4 regions of the Marinomonas vaga genome follow, and region 1 is predicted to be linked to each of the others. Evidence: predicted binding sites of a transcription regulator. Region 1 holds the regulator's gene; each other region holds the start of a gene.
What was found. The regulator sigma-54, encoded in region 1, starts transcription at its own class of promoters, with help from an activator protein. The targets are predictions, from matches to a motif close to TGGCACNNNNNTTGCTNT.

Region 1 (4,923 bases):
ATTAATATGGCCAGGGCGACGACCTTGTCTAGGGTGTCTTGAAATAAGCCGATCACATAAGATGCGGTGAAGGCCGTTACTAGGTTAATCCCAAGCCATACCGCGCGACGTTTTGTGGTCTGCATGATGGGGGCAAAGGTATCCTCGTCATCATCAAGACCTGCCATAGAAAGCATAGAGTGCTCTGCTTCATCACGAATGACATCTACCACGTCATCGATGGTGATACGGCCAAGTAGTTTCTTGGAATCCGGGTCAAGGACGGGGGCCGACACTAGGTCCATTTTTTCAAACAGTTGAGCGACTTCGGCAGCGGATTGGTCGGCATAGATAACGTCACAATCTGTTTCCATGATGTCACGGACCTTGGCTTCAGGATCAGCAACCAGTAGTTTCGTTAGGGGTAAAATGCCTAAAAAGCGATCAGAACGACTGACCACCAAGAGGCTGTCGGTCATTTCTGGTAACTCGTTATGACGGCGTAAAAATCGAAATGCTATGTCGACGGTGATGTTCGGACGTATGGTGATGGTGTCCGTGTTCATCAGGCCGCCGGCTGAGTCCTCTGAATAGCTGAGGAGTGCTTCCATGCGTGCACGATTTTGTGCCGTCATGGAAGCCAGTACTTCTTTTACCAATGTTTCTGGTAGTTGTTGAAGTATGTCGGCTAAATCGTCGTTATCAAAGTGTTCAGAAACCGCTAGAAGTCGTTCTGTATCCATGGATTTCATAAACTGGATACTGATTTCTTCGGTTACATACTGGAGGACTTCACCTTGGTTTTTGTGGTCAATAAGCTCCCAAAGAAGTTTACGTTCTTTGGGGGGGCTGGATTCTAATAAGCGAGCAACATCCTGAGCGGGTAATGCGCCATTCAGAAGGTAGCGTATTTGCATGGTGGCGCCTGTCTCTAAAGAGTCAGATACGGCCTGCAAATGTTCAAGGGTGGTTTGCTCACTGCTCATAGTTGCTGTTATTCGCCTTCATCAAAGCGGTTATTAATAAGCTCTATGATGGCTGCCATGGCAGCTTCTTCGTCTGAACCATTAACTTTTACCTTGATGGTGGTGCCTTTTGCTGCAGCTAGCATCATCATTGCCATAATGCTTTTGCCATCCACGTTTCGGCCTTCTTTCTCAATGGTTACGTCAGACGAAAATTGCGAAGTGGTCTCAACTAGTTTGCCTGCTGCTCGAGCATGCAGACCAAGCTTATTAATTATCTCTATAGATTGCTCTAGCATGCTGTGTCCTTACGTTAATGGTTCGAATGCGTTCTGCAGGTCACCATTATTAGTTTGAGCGCGGAGAGTGTCCAGTTTCTCGCTTGATTGAGCCAACTCAGCAATCTGTGCCAAGGTCGCTAGATGGTCATCACATTGGTGTGGCGGCACAATTAAAGCAAAGATTAAGTCAACGGGCTTGCGATCAATGGAATCAAAGTCAATGGGGGTATCCAAAGACATTAATACTATGGTGGCATGGCTGGCTTGTTCTAGGCGGCAATGGGGGATGGCGATGCCATTTCCGATGCCTGTGCTTCCAAGTTTCTCTCGGCCGAGTAATGCATCGTACACTTCTTCAGCATTACAGTGTAAGCGTGAGCTGATGGCTTCTGATATTTGCTCAAGAAGGCGCTTTTTGCTTGTGGTGCTTTCTTTCGCAAAGACTAATTCTGGCTTCACTAAGTTTTTGACGGACATGTTAAAAACCTTTAAATGAGACGTTTACGTTCGTTAGATGGTGGAATATTCATCGCTTCGCGGTATTTCGCAACAGTTCTTCGGGCAACTTGGATACCTTGGTCAGCTAAAATAGTTGCGAGTTTGTTGTCGCTAAGCGGTTTTTTGGCTGGTTCATCTGCAACCAGCTTCTTAATCATGGCCCGTATGGCTGTTGACGAGCACTCGCCACCGGATGCTGTGTTCACATGGCTTGAGAAAAAGTATTTCAGCTCAAATATGCCTCGGGGTGTATGCATGTACTTTTGTGTCGTCACTCGAGATATGGTTGACTCGTGCATTCCTACTTCTTCTGCGACATCATGCAACACCATAGGTTTCATGGCTTCCTCACCAATTTCGAAGAATTCCACTTGGCGAGAGACGATGCAGCTGGCAACTTTCAGTAAGGTCTCGTTACGGCTTTGCAGGCTTTTTAAAAACCACTTGGCTTCTTGTAAAGAGTTACGGATATAAGACACATCATCATTGGACTTCGATGTGGCTAGCATTGCAGAGTAAGTTTCATTAATTTTTACGGGCGGTAGGGCATCATTGTTAAGTTCAACCTGCCATACACCCTTATGCTTTTTAACACTTACGTCCGGGATTACGTAGTCAGTATCACTGGTATCAACGAGGGATCCAGGGCGTGGGTTAAGCTGTTGGATTAAACCGATGACTTCTTTTAAGGCGTCTTCTTTGAGCTTGGTTTTGCGTGTTAGTTGAGTGTAGTCTCTGTTGCCTAACAGTCCAAGGTGTTGATCCACAACTAGATGGGTGCTGCGATAGAGAGGATGATCTTTGTAAGCTTCCAATTGTACTAATAGACATTCCCGTAAATCTTGAGAACACACGCCCACGGGGTCAAAGCGTTGCAACCGGTGTTGAACGGCTTCTACTTCATCGAATTCTAAATCTTCCAGTTCCTTTGTTAGTCCTGTGAAAATTTCTTCAAGGGTCGCTGAAAGGTAGCCGTCTGGCTGTACGCTGTCTATGATGGCGTAAGCGATCTCAATATCCTTATCGGACATGTGAGTCAGATTGAGTTGCCAGATTAGGTGGTCTTGAATGTCTTCTGATAGTGCATTTCGACTGTCTAGATCTTGTTCGCCCTCGAAGGCTGGGCTGTCAGACGCCGCTGCTGAGTTCTGGTAGGTGTCATCCCAGTTACTATCAATGGAAAGTTCATTTGGGATGCTTTCCGTCCATTCTGACTCGACACGGGAGTCCTCTGAAGACTCTTGGTTGGAGTCAATGTTCTCTACTGTCGAAGCCGCTTCGGCAACTTTTGCCTCAGCGTCATGGTTGAAGTTTTCTTCCTCGTCTAACTCTAGTAAAGGATTGGACTCCAAGAAGTCATGTATTTCTTGTTGTAGGTCGAGCGTTGACAGCTGCAGCAATTTGATTGCTTGCTGTAGCTGAGGTGTCATTGTTAACTGCTGACCGATTTTAAGTTGCAAAGACTGCTTCATAGCGCAACTCTTTTAAAATTAGAATTTTGGAATGAGTTATGCATACTACTCCCTTTTGATGGGAAAAATAAGGGGCTTACAGGCGGAAGTCGTCGCCCAGATAAATTTTCTTGACTTGCTCATTGTTTATTATGGTCTCAGCGGAGCCAGAGGCAATAATATGCCCATTGCCTACAATGTATGCTTTGTCACAGATATCTAGGGTCTCTCGCACATTGTGGTCTGTAATAAGTACGCCGATACCGCTATTTTGCAAGTGGCGGATGATTTGCTTGATGTCACCTACTGAAATAGGGTCGACGCCAGCAAAGGGTTCGTCAAGCAGGATAAACTTAGGGTTCATGGCCAATGCTCGAGCGATCTCAACTCGGCGTCGTTCGCCACCTGATAACGCCATACCTAAATTTTTACGGATGTGCGTGACATGAAACTCTTCTAGTAAGCTTTCTAGCTTTTCTTTACGCTCAGCTTTCGATAGCTCCTTGCGCGTCTCTAAGATAGCAGAGATATTATCTTCTACGCTCATCTTTCGAAATATTGAAGCCTCTTGAGGCAAATAGCCGACCCCTTTTTGAGCGCGAGTATGCATGGCATCTTGGGTGATGTCTTCCCCATCAATATATATGCCCCCTTGGTCGTTGGTGACCATGCCGACAATCATGTAAAAACAAGTGGTCTTTCCTGCACCATTTGGCCCCAGTAGGCCCACGGCTTGCCCCGTGCTCACGTCAAGAGAAACGTCTTTTACTACTTGTCTTTTCTTGTAGCTTTTTGCGAGGTGCTTCGCTTCTAAAATAGCCATGCTGTTTATCCTTGATGCTACTGCTCGGTGGCTGGCTGTAGGGTCATGTTTACGCGGCCTGAACCACGATTCTCGGCGTTAAAAACATCGGTCTCCATGTAGTAATGTATGTAATCCGCCGCGATTTCGTTGTCACCACGTTTTAGGAAGCCGTTTTTATGAATTTCTAGCTCACCCGCTGAGGTGTCGTAATCAAGAGTGTTTCCTGTTGCTTTAAGCAGTGTGCCAGCTTCATCAAGTACTTGTGAGAATTCCGATGGAGTTCCTGTTGCATGGAGAGACTGAAAAGCACTCGTGGCAGTGTTGGTATTTATGATTAAGCTTTCAGCCACGATCCGAATGCTGCCTTGGGTTGCGATAACATTACCCTTATAGGTTGCAACGCCACTTTTTTGATCAAAGGTGGCCTTGTCTGCCTCTACGCTGATCGGTTGAGATTGATCATCAGGTAGTGCATAGGCAGGCACTGAAAGTATTATGGCAAGGGTTGAAATTAGCTTAATTTTTTTCTGGTTCATAAGTACCTACTACACCGCCATCGAGGGACGTTGTTTCTTCTTTTAGGTTGTGAATGATGATGTCAGAAGATGTATTTATCTGAGCGCTACTGAGTTTTGCTTGTGCTTTACCTGTGATCAGCTGGCTTGAATCATCATAAGTAATCGTTTGTGCTTCAATTTTAACATTTTTATTGTCAGAACTGGTACGAACAACAGAAGCATCTCCATTGAGCGTGAAATTTTTCGAAGAGTCATTAATGGCACCATTCTCAGCTTGTGCAATAGTGGTTGCCCCTGGCTCGGTGCGTGTGATCACTGGTCGAATCAGCAAGGTTTCTTTAGAAGCGTTGTAGTGATTAGCTGTATTCGCTGCAACTTCTTCAACTAGGTTGCCATTTACGGCATACGTTTTGGTGGTCACGTTTT
Region 2 (4,923 bases), 1.1 Mb from region 1:
GAACCCCATCATGCGTCGTTTCCATCCGAACAATACCCCAGCCGAGGCATAGATCGTCTAAAAAATAAACTCAAGCCAGGGAAGGCGAAATTTGATATGATCACAGATACATCAATTGAAAAGAATAAGGGAACAGATTATGGCGACTAAGAAGAAGCAACCAGCAGCGGTGGAAACCTCTGACTCAATTGCTAAACAAATGGAAGAGTTTTTATCCCGTGGCGGCCAAATCGAACAAATCGATTCTGGCGTCAGTGGACAAACCAATTTCAAGGGATCTCGCCACATCACGCTCGGTAACAGCAAGCCGAAAGCTGAGTAAGCCGACTCTCTAAGATCTTAACAAGCCGACCTCCTGAGTCGGCTTTTTTATACCCATTTGCCACAAGCGATCCGCTGTCATCAAGCCTACATAAAAGCGTCACCGACTTGTCATGTACTAGTCATAGCCTATTCATTAGATGATACAGGCTAACGGAGCGCATCGTGCTACAAGTCGAACAACTGATTGCAGACAAATCCCCTCAATTCTTTGAAAAAAGCCCCTTAATAACCAAGCCCACATTGAGTTTGTTAAAGCGGCTGTTTCATGAATCCGAAGTCAACGATTTTCTGGAGCATAACGGTGACTGCATCGGTTTTGAATTCATCGACCGAGTACTGGATCATTTCAACTTTGGCTATCAAGTCAGCCAAGTGGACCGCCGCAATATTCCAGCGGTGGGGCGAACTCTAATCGTCGCCAACCATCCTCTTGGGGCACTTGACGGCCTCGCTATACTGCGCCTAATCGGCGAGATTCGCACGGATGTCAAAATCGTTGCCAACGACTTACTGCTAGGATTCGATGCTTTAAAAGGATTGGTTCTGCCAGTGGACAATATCGGCGGTAAAACTGGGCGCTCACAACTAAAAGCCATCATGGATTGTCTACATAGGGAAGAAGCAGTCATCATCTTCCCTGCTGGGGAAGTCTCTCGACTGTCTCCAAGCGGAGTAAAAGACCTAGCTTGGAACTCAAGCTACTTAAAGATCGCCCAAAAAACCAATAGCCCTCTTTTACCTGTGCATATTGGTGGCCGAAACTCCATGCTGTTTTACACCAGCTCATGGATCTATCGCCCCCTGTCTACGGTTCAACTGGCCAATGAAATGTTCCGCCAGCGAAATCGTCGCATTCCTATGCAAGTGGGCCAACCTATTCCAATTCAAGAATTGGCGCGTTTACCCTTAAGCACCAAAGAAAAGAACAAACTGGTTAAGCGCCATCTTTACCGTATTGCCAAGGGTCGTAAACCGCTTCTTAAAACAGAAAAAACCGTTTCTCACCCACAAAACCGCCAACAACTGAAAGCAGAGCTCAAACGAGCGGAGCACCTGGGCAGTACCAAGGACAATAAACAAATCTATCTTGTAGACTACGAACACGACTCTAGTTTGATGCAAGAGATCGGTCGCTTACGGGAAGTTGCTTTTCGTAAAGTGGGGGAAGGGACTGGTGAGAAAAAAGATTTAGACAAATATGATCAATACTATCGCCATCTAATTCTTTGGGATGAAGACGAGCTTGAAATCGTCGGGGCCTACCGAATTGGCGAAGTCTACAAATACCTGCAGGCGGATCAGGATCAAACCATCTACAGCGCAAGCTTATTTAGTTACAGCTGTGATATGGAGCCCTATTTTATGCAAGGCATTGAATTAGGACGCAGTTTTGTACAACCCAAATACTGGGGCAAACGTAGCCTTGACTATCTTTGGTATGGCATTGGCGCTTATTTGGTGCGCCACCCAGAAGTGCGTTTCATGTTCGGCCCTGTCAGTCTGAGTGGTAATGTGCCAGACATTGCCAAAGATATGATCGTCTACTTCTACCGTACCTATTTCTCTGATCCTGAGTATTTGGCCTCCTCCTACACTCCCTACCGTATCTCTGTAGACAACCAAGCCCTAATGAAAAGCTATTTCGTCGGCAACAACTACGAAGAGGATTTTCGTACCCTGAAAGAGCAATTAGGCAATGTAGGAGCTGCTGTACCGACTTTATTTAAACAGTACAGCGAGCTGTGTGAAGACGATGGCGTACGCTTCTTAGATTTCGGCGTAGATGCTGACTTTGGCTACTGCATCGATGGACTCGTACTTGTCGACCTAAACAAAGTCAAAGACAGCAAGCGTAAGCGCTACTTGGAAGCAAACGCCGAGCACTAATGGCGATGATGATCATGGTGTTTACCATGGTCATGGTGCTTGATGTACCACAGGTAAGAAAGTTTCGCGACGAACGCGACAGCGAGAACAATGAGAACAATGTGAGCAAATTCCATAAGGGTCACCTCTTATTGTTTTTTGATGTTCACCATGAAGTTTAGCGTCAGGCGCTAGAATATTGTGCATATTTTAAACAAAACGCCCTCATATTTAGCGTTTTTAGTATGTTGATTAAGTTATAACGCCAAAAACAACCCGAACTTGGGGATAAAACCATGTTTTATCCCCATTGGCGTGAGACTTGCTTTGCATCTTTCAGGTGTTCATAACTTCTACACCCATTCATACCAGACTCAAGGAGCTGAAGATGATTGAAAAGACCTACTTAAAAACCAAGCCTGAATGCAAAGTGAAATTTGCGCTACCAGCAGACGCTCTAAATGGAGCGAAGAATGTCGCCTTGGTAGGAGATTTCAACAACTGGGATGAGACAGCCACGTTAATGCGTAAGCAGAAGACAGGTGTGTTCGCCTCGACTATTAACCTAGAAAAAGACAAGCAGTATCAGTTTCGATACCTTGTTGACGGTACCACTTGGGTCAATGATGAAAGTGCGGACGCCTATATTCCGAGCCCTGTCAGTCATGACCAAAACTGCGTGATCGACATTTAATCCATAAGCGTTCGACCTACTTTTGCAAAAGCCCTGATGCCTCACTAATCAGGGCTTTGTTGCGCCTGAAAGAAACATTTTTAAGCCCCAAAAGCGTCTACTTCACCCTCAAAATTTATCCGTTTTAACCGAAGGTGGTGTCAAAACCACTTAATTTCTGTACAATTGGTTTTTATTAAACGCGCGTTTAATAAAAATTAAATGCCGATCATTTAGTTAACGACACGCGCTAAACTTTTAACACACAGCACATACGCTGATCGATTCTGAGAGGTGAAACATGGCACATAAGCAGCAATACATTCACGGCCGCTACCTTGCATCAACGACGGGTGAAACCTTCGAGACACTGAACCCAGCAACAGGTGAAGTACTTGCAACCATAGAACTTGCAGGGGAAAAAGAACTGCAAGCAGCCATCGACTCTGCCAAGAAAGGTCAGCAAGAATGGGCTGCCATGAGCGGTGTTGAACGTGGACGTATCCTTAAACGTGCAGCGGATCTGCTACGTCAATACAACGATGAAATCGCCGCCTTGGAAGTACAAGACACAGGCAAGCCGATGCAAGAAGCCATGGTTGTTGATATTCAAACCGGTGCAGATGTAATCGAATACTACGCAGGCCTTGCAGATAAAATCCAAGGGGATTTCCAAGACCTAGACGCAGACAGCTTCTACTACACTCGCCGTGAGCCCCTAGGCATTTGTGCGGGTATCGGTGCCTGGAACTACCCAGTGCAGATCGCTTGTTGGAAATCCGGTCCAGCCCTAGCCGCTGGTAACGCAATGATTTTCAAACCTTCTGAAGAAACCCCTCTGACCGCTTACCGTCTTGCGGAAGTTTTCACCGAAGCGGGTCTTCCTGATGGCGTATTCAACGTGGTTCAAGGGGACGCTCGTACAGGTCAGCTCATCACAAATCACCCTGAAATCGACAAAGTTTCTTTCACTGGTGAAGTAGGTACTGGCAAAAAAGTCATGTCCGCTGCCGCCTCTTCTCTAAAAGAAGTGACCATGGAACTTGGCGGTAAGTCTCCGCTAATCATTTTCCCAGACATGCCCGTCGACCAAGCGGTTTCTGGTGCCATGTTGGCAAACTTCTACACCCAAGGTGAAGTGTGCACCAACGGCACTCGCGTATTCGTTCACGAAGACATGCTAGAGGCTTTCACAAAAGAGCTGAAAGCCCGCACTGAAGCCATGATCATCGGTGATCCGATGGACATGAATACCCAAGTCGGCTCGCTCATCAACAAAGACCATATGGAAAAAGTGCTTGGCTACATTACGGCAGCTCAAGAAGCGGGTGCCACACTGCTGTGTGGTGGCGAGCAATACACTGCTAATGGTTGCGAAAAAGGGGCTTTCGTTGCTCCAACGGTCTTCACAGATTGCACCGATGATATGCCACAGGTACGTGACGAAATCTTCGGACCTGTCATGTCAGTATTAAGCTTCAACGATGAGGCGGATGTGATTCGCCGCGCTAACGACACAAAATACGGCCTTGCAGCAGGCGTCTTCACCAAAGACATCAGCCGTGCACATCGCGTCATCAAACAGCTAGAAGCGGGTATTTGCTGGATCAACACTTGGGGCGCTTCTCCGGCTGAAATGCCAGTCGGTGGCTACAAAGAGTCCGGTGTCGGTCGTGAAAACGGTCTTGAAACTCTGCGCCAATACACTCAAGTGAAGAGTGTGCTGGTTTCTATGACAGATATTCCTAGCCCTTACTAACGGAGGATCCGAGCGATGGTCAACGAACAGTTTGATTACATCATTGTTGGGGCGGGCTCAGCTGGCTGTGTGCTAGCCGATCGCCTAACTGAAAGCGGTGAACACAAGGTTCTACTGGTAGAAATGGGAGGCTCTGACAAAAATATCTTTATTCAGATGCCAACCGCACTGTCCTACCCAATGAACACAGATAAATTCGCATGGCAGTTTCATACGGACAAAGAAGACGGTCTAGACGGCCGTGAAATGCACTGTCCTCGAGGCAAAGTACTGGGCGGCTCTTCCTCCATCAATGGCATGG
Region 3 (4,923 bases), 590 kb from region 1:
TGTTGGGTGCCAGCTGACAGTCTTCGGAAATTTGAGCCAGAAATGAAAGGCGTTTTCTTCCATATTGAGCGCGATACCATGAAGCTGATCATAAATGATTTGCTGCCGAGCATTGGCTTCTCTTCGTATTGATTGGATCATACGATCTACAGTGCCTTCTCTAAGCCAATTGGACACAATCATCTCCATAATCGGTACTGACATGACATTAAGAGAGCGTAGTGCGCCATTTGTATGCTCTGCGGCTCGTCTGGTAGGACATGCCACAAAGCCAAAGCGAACTCCCGGGCCAAAGCATTTAGACAAGCTGGATACGTAGTAAGTGAGCTCAGGAGCCAATTGCGCAAAGGACGGAGCAGGATTTTCCGCCAGTGGTTCGTAAACATCGTCTTCGATAATGTTGATGCTGTAGCGCAGTGCTACATCAACTAATGCCTCTCGACGGCTTCGTGAGATAGACGTACAGGTAGGGTTGTGCATGGTTGGGTTTAGGTACAAAGCCGCAACTTGATGTGTTTTGCAAGCGTCCTCAAATGAGGATACCAGTGGGCCGTCATGATCTCTTTCAAGTGCGTGTAGTCGTTTGCCCAATTGTGCTGCTATAGATTTGATGCCTGGATAAGTCAGTGAATCTACACAGATAACTTGCTGTTCGTCACATAGCTGCGTAACAAGTGCACTTAATATTTGATGGACACCTTGAGAGATAACAAGTTGAGAAAGGGAGATGTGATCAGCTTTACGCAGTAAGTGCTGCTTAACCAATTCTTTAGTTAATGTGCTTCCTCCATGTTCCTGATAGCGCAACATTTTGTATAGGCTACCTTGACTGATGGTGCTAATGGCAACGTCTTTTATCTCATCTACTAGTGTCGGTATGGCCGGCTCTATGACCATGTTCATGGTTAGTTCGTAGGGAGCTAAACTGGGTTTTATTGCTGGAACTTTGCCTTTGGCAAAGGTGCCTGCACCAGTTATAGATTCAATTAAACCGCGTTTTCGAGCCTCTGCGTAGGCTCTTGATGCTGTGGAATAATTGATCCCAACTATCTCAGCTAGATCTCTCATGGGAGGGATTTTGTCTTGTGGCTGTAGCTTCCCCGTCTCTATATCTTGCTCAATCAAGTCTGCTAAGAGTTTATAAGTGGGGTATTTACCTTTCTCTTCTACGGCTTTTTTCCAGCGCTCTATCTGTGCTTTGTACATTGGGACAAGCTTCCAAAATGCACTCAAAGAGTGACTATTATTTCATATATGCAATCAAATGGTGCATTCATAAATTATCAATAAATGCCATTTTTAACGAAATTTTCATTATTTTAAAAAAAAATTCACCTCTTAGAAAGAGTGGAAAAAGCATTTATCGCAAATTGATTGCTTTTGTAAATGCAATCATTGGCATTAGGTGTGCAATATATTTTGTGAAATTGAGCAGTATCGATTTCTAACCAAAATTAATTAAGGAGAACACTCAATGCCTACAGTCGAATTCCCTCTAAATAAAGACGGTGATTTTTTTGTTGATTACGAAGAAAAAGTATTTGAAGACGTCAAAGCTGAAGCAGGTGAGAAAGCTCTAGTGACATTTCACACTGTAGCGTTCGAAGGCTCTATTGGCTTTGTAAATATGCTTCAAGCGACCCGCTTGTTGCGCAAAGGTTATGAGACTTCGATTCTACTATACGGCCCAGGCGTCAATCTTGGGGTTCAGCGTGGCTTTCCAACTCTTGGTGATGAAGCATTTCCAGGGCACATGAACTTCAACAATCAATTGAAGAAGTTCATGGCAGAAGGAGGCAAAGTGTACGCGTGTCGTTTTGCTCTACAAGCTTTATACGGCCACGGAGAGCGCTCTTTGATTGAAGGCATCCGTCCTATCAATCCTTTGGATGTTCTTGATCTTAAGCTAATTCACAAACGTGATGATGCGTTGATCATCGATACCTGGACTGTATAAGCAGGAGGCAGCAGCGATGCAATCAAAACAGACCGTTCGCGCTGCTGCCGTTCAAATCTCTCCTGATTTAGAGAGTTTGAGCGGTACGCTTGAAAAAGTCTTAGCAGTCATTGATGAAGCCGCGAAAGATGGGGTTGAGCTGATCGTTTTTCCTGAAACCTTTATGCCTTACTACCCGTACTTTTCGTTTATTTTGCCACCGGTTAAGCAAGGTAAACCTCATTTAAAACTTTATGAACAAGCAGTCGAAGTTCCTAGTGCCACCACTGACGCGCTAAGCCGAAAAGCGAAGCAACACAGCATGGTTATTGTGATGGGGGTAAACGAACGAGATCACGGCAGCTTGTATAACACTCAGCTTATTTTTGACGCCACCGGTGAATTGGTTCTGAAACGCAGAAAAATCACACCGACTTATCATGAGCGCATGATCTGGGGGCAAGGTGATGCAGCTGGATTAAAAGTTGTAGAAACCAATGTTGGTCGAGTCGGGGCGCTTGCGTGTTGGGAGCATTATAACCCTCTTGCCAGATATTCTCTTATGACCCAACACGAGCAAATCCACTGTGCACAGTTCCCTGGGTCTCTGGTTGGGCCAATCTTTGGTGAGCAGATGGACGTGACCATTCGCCATCATGCCTTGGAGTCGGGTTGCTTTGTGATCAATGCAACAGGTTGGTTAACAGACATTCAAATCCAAAGTTTAACGGACGACCCTGAAATGCAAAAAGCTCTTCGAGATGGTTGCAACACAGCCATTATTACGCCTGAAGGTAAGCATCTTGTGCCGCCTATGACCGAAGGGGAAGGCTACATCGTCGCAGATTTAGACATGGGGTTAATCGACAAGCGCAAGCGCATGATGGATTCCGTTGGGCATTACGCTCGCCCTGAACTTTTAAGTTTACGGATTCAAAATGCCCCAAGCCAGTACACAACACCAATGTTTCAAACACCCATTGTTGAATCTTCTATAGAGGTCACCGGGGAGTCAAACCATGAAATCATCACAAACAGTGAAATCTAGCCTGATTACAGACCTTCAGACAAAAGGGCTGAGGTTGGTGAATCGTGATCAAACTCATGTAAGTAGAAGAGGCGGAGCTGGGCCATCAGATCATCAAGCGCTCACTATTGACGGGACGACAGTGATGGTTCCGGTGTACACCCAATCGGCATGGGAGTCTCCGTATGTTTTGGATAATGGGAAAATTACTCAATTAGAGACTAACGGTGACGCGATTCCTCTGACGGATGTGACGTATACCAAGACGCCCAATTTTTATGGCTTGCAAACGGAAGACGGTATTCCTTATGAGCAAATTGCTACGCTCCACAGTTCTGATGTCTTGGCAACGACAGTCTTACAGACCTGTATTCGTTACGAGAGTCGCCGTAAGGCTTGTAAATTTTGCTCCATAGGTCAGTCGCTAAGTGCTGGCCGAACGATCGCCCACAAAACACCAGAGCAACTCGCTGAAGTCGCTAAAGCAGCTGTAGAGATGGATGGCATCAAGCATATCGTTATGACGACTGGTACACCCGCGACACCTGACCGTGGTGCTCGTGTGATGTGTGATAGCGCAAAGGCCATTAGAGCGGTCGTTGATGTCCCTATCCAAGGCCAATGTGAGCCGCCGAAAGATCATGCTTGGTTTCAAAAAATGAAAGATGCGGGCATTGATGCCTTAGGAATGCATTTAGAGGTAGTCACGCCTGCCGTCAGAGAGCAGGTTACACCAGGAAAAGCAGATGTTTCATTAGACGAGTACTTTGCCGCTTTTGAAGCTGCGGTAGCGGTGTTCGGTCGAGGGCAGGTGAGTACTTATATTCTGGCGGGACTGGGTGACACTGCAGAGGCCATAGTCGAAACATCTAAAAAGTTAGTGCAAATAGGCGTTTACCCTTTTGTGGTGCCTTTTGTTCCGATTCGCGGCACGCCCTTAGAGGATCATCCTGCGCCTTCTAAAGCCTTTATGGAAAGTGTTTTAAAACCTTTAGCTGAAGAGTTAGTCACGGCCGGTATTACCTCCGATAAATCTGAAGCGGGCTGCGTCAAATGTGGTGCTTGCAGCTCACTCTCTCGCTACGAAAAGGAGGCTGCCAATGTGGAACACCTTTAATCACGACCATTTCCAGATCAAGTGGGCGCAAAATGATTGGGAAATCGAACAGGCTCGCCGTATTCGTCGAGATGTATTCTGCCAAGAGCAAGGCCTGTTTGAAGACCATGATACAGATGAAATTGATGTCTCAGCACAGGTTTTAGTAGCTATTCAGCAGGTTGCAGGCATGCCTGAAAAAGTGGTGGGCACTGTGCGTATTCATGAGTCATCACCACGAGTTTGGTGGGGATCTCGTTTGGCTGTTGAACATGCTTATCGTCGTCAAGGCGTTCTTGGTGCTGGCTTAATTCGGCTGGCAGTAAGCAGTGCTAACACCTTGGGGTGTGATGAATTTCACGCCACGGTGCAAGCACAAAATGAAACGCTGTTTAAGCGATTGCATTGGACGACGACAGGCCGCCTTGAAATTCAGGGAACAGAGCATGTGAAAATGCGTGCAGAGTTACCTTTCTACCCAGCTTTGTTCACCCCTTCTCAAGGCTTTTGGGTAGAAGGGCGACGCCATAAATCTCCCTTTGATCTAACTGTCATCGAGGGAGTAGAAGACGTATCCCTTCATAGATCAGACCTAGAAGAGGGCAAATCATGGCGTTAAAAACATTGTTAGAAGATGTGAAATCTTATTCAGGATTTCAGTCAAAAAAGCGCTTACAGAGAGTGTTGCTTAATATGCAAGCCTGCTCTGATAGCAGTATTCAAAATGGCGATGATACCGCCGTCATTCCAAACGGTGACGGGTTTAATCTGTTTGCAATGGAAGGTTTTATCCCTGAGTTCGTTGCTAATGATCCTTGGTTTGCTGGCTGGTGTGGTGTCATGGTGAATTGCAGTGATATCGCT
Region 4 (4,923 bases), 130 kb from region 1:
TACTCAGCCATATCTTGTTCAACTGCACTTTCAAGCTGCTTCATAACGCCTGGGAAGGCGCTCACGACACGGTTCCAGCTTGGGATGAATGGTGCTTCCATTGGGTTCTCAAGATAATTGTTGCCGGCTTTCATAATATTGCTGGCAAATAACTCCACTGCACGTTCTTCAGAATGGACGTCTAATTTTAGACCGTTGATCTCAGCATCGTTTCGGTAGGTCTCAATAAAGTCCAGCGCTACTCGGTAATAAGTGGCCTTGATAGTACGGAACGTTTCTTGGTTAAAGACGATTCCGTTGGTTGCTAGCTTACGGAAGATGGCTTTAGTGATGTCGATGGACATTTTAGACAAACCACCAGCATCGTTGTCTGCTGACAGGTCCTGATGCTTGTGATCGTACACATCGGCAATATCTACCTGACATAGGCGGTTAGTGGAGTAGTTACGGTACATCTCACTCAATACGCCTACTTCTAACCCCCAATCACTTGGAATGCGAAGATCGGTCATTACATCTCGGCGGAAAGAGAACTCACCTGCAAGGGAATAACGGTAGCTGTCTAGGTAGTCTAGGTAATCCAAGTGCCCCAAAACTTTTTTCAGTGAGTAGAGTAATGGTGTCACGAGTAGGCGGCTAACACGACCATTCATCTTGCCGTTGGCGGTACGGGCGTAAAAGCCTTTACAGAATTCATAGTTAAAATTCGGGTTCGCGACGGGATAAATGAGGCGTGCTAATAGGCTACGGTCATAGGTGACGATGTCGCAGTCATGCATGGCAACGGATTCGGCTTCCGAAGCGGACAAGGTGTAGCCCATACAAAACCAGACATTGCGGCCTTTGCCAGGATCGGATGGAGACAGAGCTTCGCCTTTTAGAACTTCATCAATGGCGCGCAAGCGAGGGCCATCATTCCAAAGGACTTTGTGCTTTTGTGGTAACTGGGAGAAAAACTCCAGTGCATGGCGGTACTGTTCTTCGGTGGCGCGATCCAACCCGATAATGATTTCATCTAGGTAGGGAACTTCTTTAAGATGCTTAATGATGTTTGGCATGGCATCGGTTTCTAGTTCCGAGTACAAGCATGGCAAGATCAACGCGAGAGGGCGCTTTTTGGCGAATTCGCAGAGCTCATTCTCCATGTCTTCCAGTGGACGGTTGGCTAGATTGTGTAGTGTCGTAATGATGCCGTTTTGATAGAAATCACCCATTTTAATCTCCTAAAGCATGTGTATGCGTTATGACCAAATGTGACTTGGCCAGCATTATTGTTATACGTAACCTTCCGTAGCAAGTGCCTTATTTATGGCCTCACTCCAGCCCGTTGGGCCATAGGATTCGGTAATCCAAACATCTGATCGGTTTGGGATTTCTGGTGGAATATGTACTGGTGAGCGCACTACTACTGGGATGTTGGCTTGGCCAATCATGCCTACGTCATTTTCACCGTCACCCAAAGCGATAGTTTTGGTTTGTTCTTGGTATTTGTCTTGGTACTGCTGATTAAGCCATTCCATAGCGACCGCTTTGTCACAGGCTTCTCCCATAAGGTGAACGAAGCGACCGCCTTTTTGAACTTTCACACCGTGCTTTGCCATCTCTGTTTTTAATGACTCAAGAGCATTTTGAGAGTCATTCCATATTAGTGGTTCGGTGAACTCTCTCTGTAGTGATAGGGAGGCGCTGGCTAGATCTAAGCCTGTGTATTCCGCAAGTTGTTCTGGGGTTAATTCGCTGTAGCAAGTGAAGTCATAGGTGTCTTTGAAACTGAGAGCCAGCTCAATAAGATTTACTCGACTGGGGCCGAAAGCTTTTACCCAATAATCCCCATGACTTTGCAGTTCATCTGTGGCTTGAAGTGAGCAAGTCTTTGGCAGATAGACCGCGGCGCCATTTTCGGTAATGAATGGATCACGATGACGTAAGTCTTGGCGCAGAGAAAGTAGTTCTGAGTAGGTTTTGCTGGTGTTGATCACACAAGGGATGCCCAGTGTTTTTAGTGTGGTCAGTGCAGTGCTTGCAGCCTGGAAACTGTAATCAAAGTGATCAAGTAGTGTGCCATCTAAATCCGTAAATACGATCAGTTTGGATGTCATGTAATCAGATGAAGTCAATTAACCCTCTGAACTTCACCCTTTCCTCCTAAAGTTGATTTAAGGGGCATGGAAATGTATGTAAATCCATTTGCCCAGTCATTTTTGAAACGACTCTATTACTAGGTTAAAGCAATTAGCTTGCCAGCGTGTTTTATATGGTCGCCATTGAATGAAAGTGTAAGGGGCTTCCAACACAGTTTTGTGACAGCTGAGCACAGAGGAACACTCATACTCCAAGGATTTATGAGGAATCAAAGGGAGTCTAAGATTCTGTTTTACTTCATTAAATGGAGTGGAGCAGGAGAGTAATAAAAACCCATGGCGCACTGTTTTGGTGCTCTATTTTGTGGCGCACAATATTGTTGCGGTGGTTTTGCTCTTTTTGTGGGCTTGTTGTGGGAGTGTTTAGGTTGAAGTCGGTGGTGGCCTCAGAAAGTTAAAAATACTACTAATGAAACAGCGAGTAAGTGGCATATATGGGGGATGATAAGCATTCTGGTTTATTCGACTCTTTTCAAAATCTAGACTCTTAAAATGAGTTTTTTTGCAGTACTATTTCAGACGATTATTTTGAAAAACCAAATATCACCGAGTTTTGTACTGAAATAACGAATTTTTCGATATTAGATTTTTCTGCTAATCGAGATGGATTTTTCATTTTCGCAGATTTAAAGGCAGGCTAACTATGGACTCTTCCACGGGTATTCCCCGTCCTCAACTTCAATCCCTTTACGATATTCTTCCTCAAGAACCTCTGCTTATGATGGGCGCCGGTCCGGTACCTATCCCTGAGCGTGTCGCCAAAGCCAATTCAGTGGTTATCAATCATTTAGGCCCAACCATGGCCAAGGTGATTGATCAAGTGAAGCAGATGGCGCGTTATGTGTTTCAAACGGAATCCAAGTGGGTATTAGGTGTTGCGGGGCCAGCTTCGGCGGCCATGGAGATGTCGGCTGTGAACTTGCTTCAGCCGGGTGAAAAGATTCTTTGTCTGAATAATGGCTTTTTTAGCCATCGCATGGCGGAAATGGCGACCCGTGTTGGCGCAGATGTTCATGAATTGCATATTCCTGTTCATGAAGCCGCTGACCCTGAGCGGGTTAGAAAGGCCATTGAGCAAGTGCGTCCTAAAGTGATCAGCATGGTGCAGGGAGAAACCTCTAACACGGTTTGTAACCACACTTTAAAAGAAATTGCCGGGATTGCTAAATCCTATGGTTGCTTAGTGGTAGTCGATGCGGTGTGTACCTTGAGCACCATGCCCCTAAAAATGGATGAATGGAACGTTGACTGCGTCATTACGGGTGGGCAAAAAGGTTTGTCTTCTATCCCAGGGGTGTCTTTGGTGGCGTTTTCTAATGATGCTTGGCAAGCCATTGAAAGCCGCACTAAGCCTGTGACCCATTGGTGTTTTGATGCCAAATTAGCCGAAAACTTTTGGCACCGAGATGGCTATCATTATACAGCCCCTGTGTCTGGCATTATGGCTTTGCATGAAGCCTTAAAACTGGTCTGTGAAGAAACGCTTGAGCAGCGTTTCGCTCGCCATGAGCGTTGTTCTAGTGCCTTGCAGGCGGGTATTGAAGGAATGGGCTTGGATTTATTTATCCAAGGAAAAGCCCGTTTGAATTCAGTAGTGGGTATCAACATCCCAGAGGGCCTGTCAGCAAAACAGATATGTGATCATATTTCCGATGTCTATCGAGTCGAGATCGCGGGATCTTTCGGTCAGCCTATTGTGCGCATCGGGCAAATGGGAGAGCAGTGTCGAGAACACAACCTGTTCCGCACCTTACATGCATTAGGTAGTACCATGCGTGATCTTGGGGTTAAAGTCGATCAGCCTAATGGTATGGCTGAGATGGAAGCTTACTTACAGAGCACGCCTCGGTTAATTTCTCGCAGCGTCGCCTAACTCAAGCTTCACATGGCTGAATAAAAATGCCCATGATGATTTCATCATGGGCATTTTTTGTTTTTGTACTAGGCTCTATATCACTTTGCCTAAAGATACTTGGCGCAGGGTCTTGTTGCATGTTTTTTGTTGCTTTGTGTAAAAAATATGTTCGATGACAGGATCGTGACAGGTTAGCGGAGTATGTTGTGCGCATAGGGTGTTCGTATTGACGGATGTTCTTAATTATCTAAATACAAAAACAATAAAAGCAGGAGATAAATCATGCTTAAAACCATGTCAGTTAAGTCTGTTCTTGTTGCGGGTACAGCCGCTCTAACTATCGCAGGACAAGCGTATGCCTACGAGCCAGCTCGCAGTGCTGAATGTATCGCTCCAGCAAACCCAGGTGGTGGTTGGGACTTTACGTGTCGTAGCGTTGGCAAGGTACTTACAGATTTAGATTACATCAAAGGTAACGTTCAAACTGTCAACATGGCAGGTGCAGGTGGCGGTGTTGCATTCGCCCACACTGTTAGTAAACGTGACAAAGATGAATCCCTAATTGTTGCTGCGTCTACTGCAACAACCACGCGCCTTGCTCAAGGCCAATTCCCAGGTATGAATGCAGACCAAGTGAAATGGGTCGGTACACTGGGTGCTGATTACGGCGTTATCGCTGTCGGCAAAGATTCTAAATACACTTCTCTTAAGCAAATGATGGACGCTTTGAAAGGCAATCCAGGTGCGGTGAAATTCGCAGGTGGTAGTGCATCAGGCGGCTGGGATCACTTGAAAGTTTTGATCACAGCAAAAGAAGCAAATGTTGAAAACCTTCCAAAAATTCGTTACCTAGCGTTCAGCGGTGGTTCTGAAGCATTGGTACAAGTAGTTGGCGGTCACGTTGATGCGTTTACTGGTGACATCTCT

Region 2: ACZ5DR_RS03120 (isoamylase early set domain-containing protein) is a predicted target of sigma-54. The motif match lies at 2,502-2,519, and genes of this name have one in related genera.
Region 3: ACZ5DR_RS13015 (MSMEG_0572/Sll0783 family nitrogen starvation response protein) is a predicted target of sigma-54. The motif match lies at 1,364-1,381, and genes of this name have one in related genera.
Region 4: ACZ5DR_RS16385 (HAD-IIB family hydrolase) is a predicted target of sigma-54. The motif match lies at 2,226-2,243, and genes of this name have one in related genera.

What each region holds. Positions count from the first base shown of each region.
Region 1 is NZ_AP043903.1:3,362,888-3,367,810, reverse strand. Features, by position in the region: gene mgtE (magnesium transporter) at 1-965, opposite strand, end outside; gene ACZ5DR_RS15915 (HPr family phosphocarrier protein) at 974-1,243, opposite strand; gene ACZ5DR_RS15910 (PTS sugar transporter subunit IIA) at 1,253-1,702, opposite strand; gene ACZ5DR_RS15905 (RNA polymerase factor sigma-54) at 1,714-3,195, opposite strand; gene lptB (LPS export ABC transporter ATP-binding protein) at 3,272-3,997, opposite strand; gene lptA (lipopolysaccharide transport periplasmic protein LptA) at 4,015-4,515, opposite strand; gene lptC (LPS export ABC transporter periplasmic protein LptC) at 4,496-4,923, opposite strand, start outside.
Region 2 is NZ_AP043903.1:669,955-674,877, forward strand. Features, by position in the region: gene ACZ5DR_RS03105 (ChrR family anti-sigma-E factor) at 1-52, shown strand, start outside; gene ACZ5DR_RS03110 (hypothetical protein) at 140-322, shown strand; gene olsF (bifunctional ornithine lipid synthase OlsF) at 487-2,211, shown strand; gene ACZ5DR_RS03120 (isoamylase early set domain-containing protein) at 2,579-2,884, shown strand; gene betB (betaine-aldehyde dehydrogenase) at 3,165-4,622, shown strand; gene betA (choline dehydrogenase) at 4,638-4,923, shown strand, end outside.
Region 3 is NZ_AP043903.1:2,771,591-2,776,513, forward strand. Features, by position in the region: gene ACZ5DR_RS13010 (aminotransferase-like domain-containing protein) at 1-1,206, opposite strand, end outside; gene ACZ5DR_RS13015 (MSMEG_0572/Sll0783 family nitrogen starvation response protein) at 1,475-1,957, shown strand; gene ACZ5DR_RS13020 (Nit6803 family nitrilase) at 1,974-2,984, shown strand; gene ACZ5DR_RS13025 (MSMEG_0568 family radical SAM protein) at 2,956-4,080, shown strand; gene ACZ5DR_RS13030 (MSMEG_0567/Sll0786 family nitrogen starvation N-acetyltransferase) at 4,064-4,678, shown strand; gene ACZ5DR_RS13035 (sll0787 family AIR synthase-like protein) at 4,669-4,923, shown strand, end outside.
Region 4 is NZ_AP043903.1:3,489,362-3,494,284, reverse strand. Features, by position in the region: gene ACZ5DR_RS16390 (glycosyltransferase family protein) at 1-1,214, opposite strand, end outside; gene ACZ5DR_RS16385 (HAD-IIB family hydrolase) at 1,275-2,117, opposite strand; gene ACZ5DR_RS16380 (pyridoxal-phosphate-dependent aminotransferase family protein) at 2,785-4,014, shown strand; gene ACZ5DR_RS16375 (Bug family tripartite tricarboxylate transporter substrate binding protein) at 4,279-4,923, shown strand, end outside.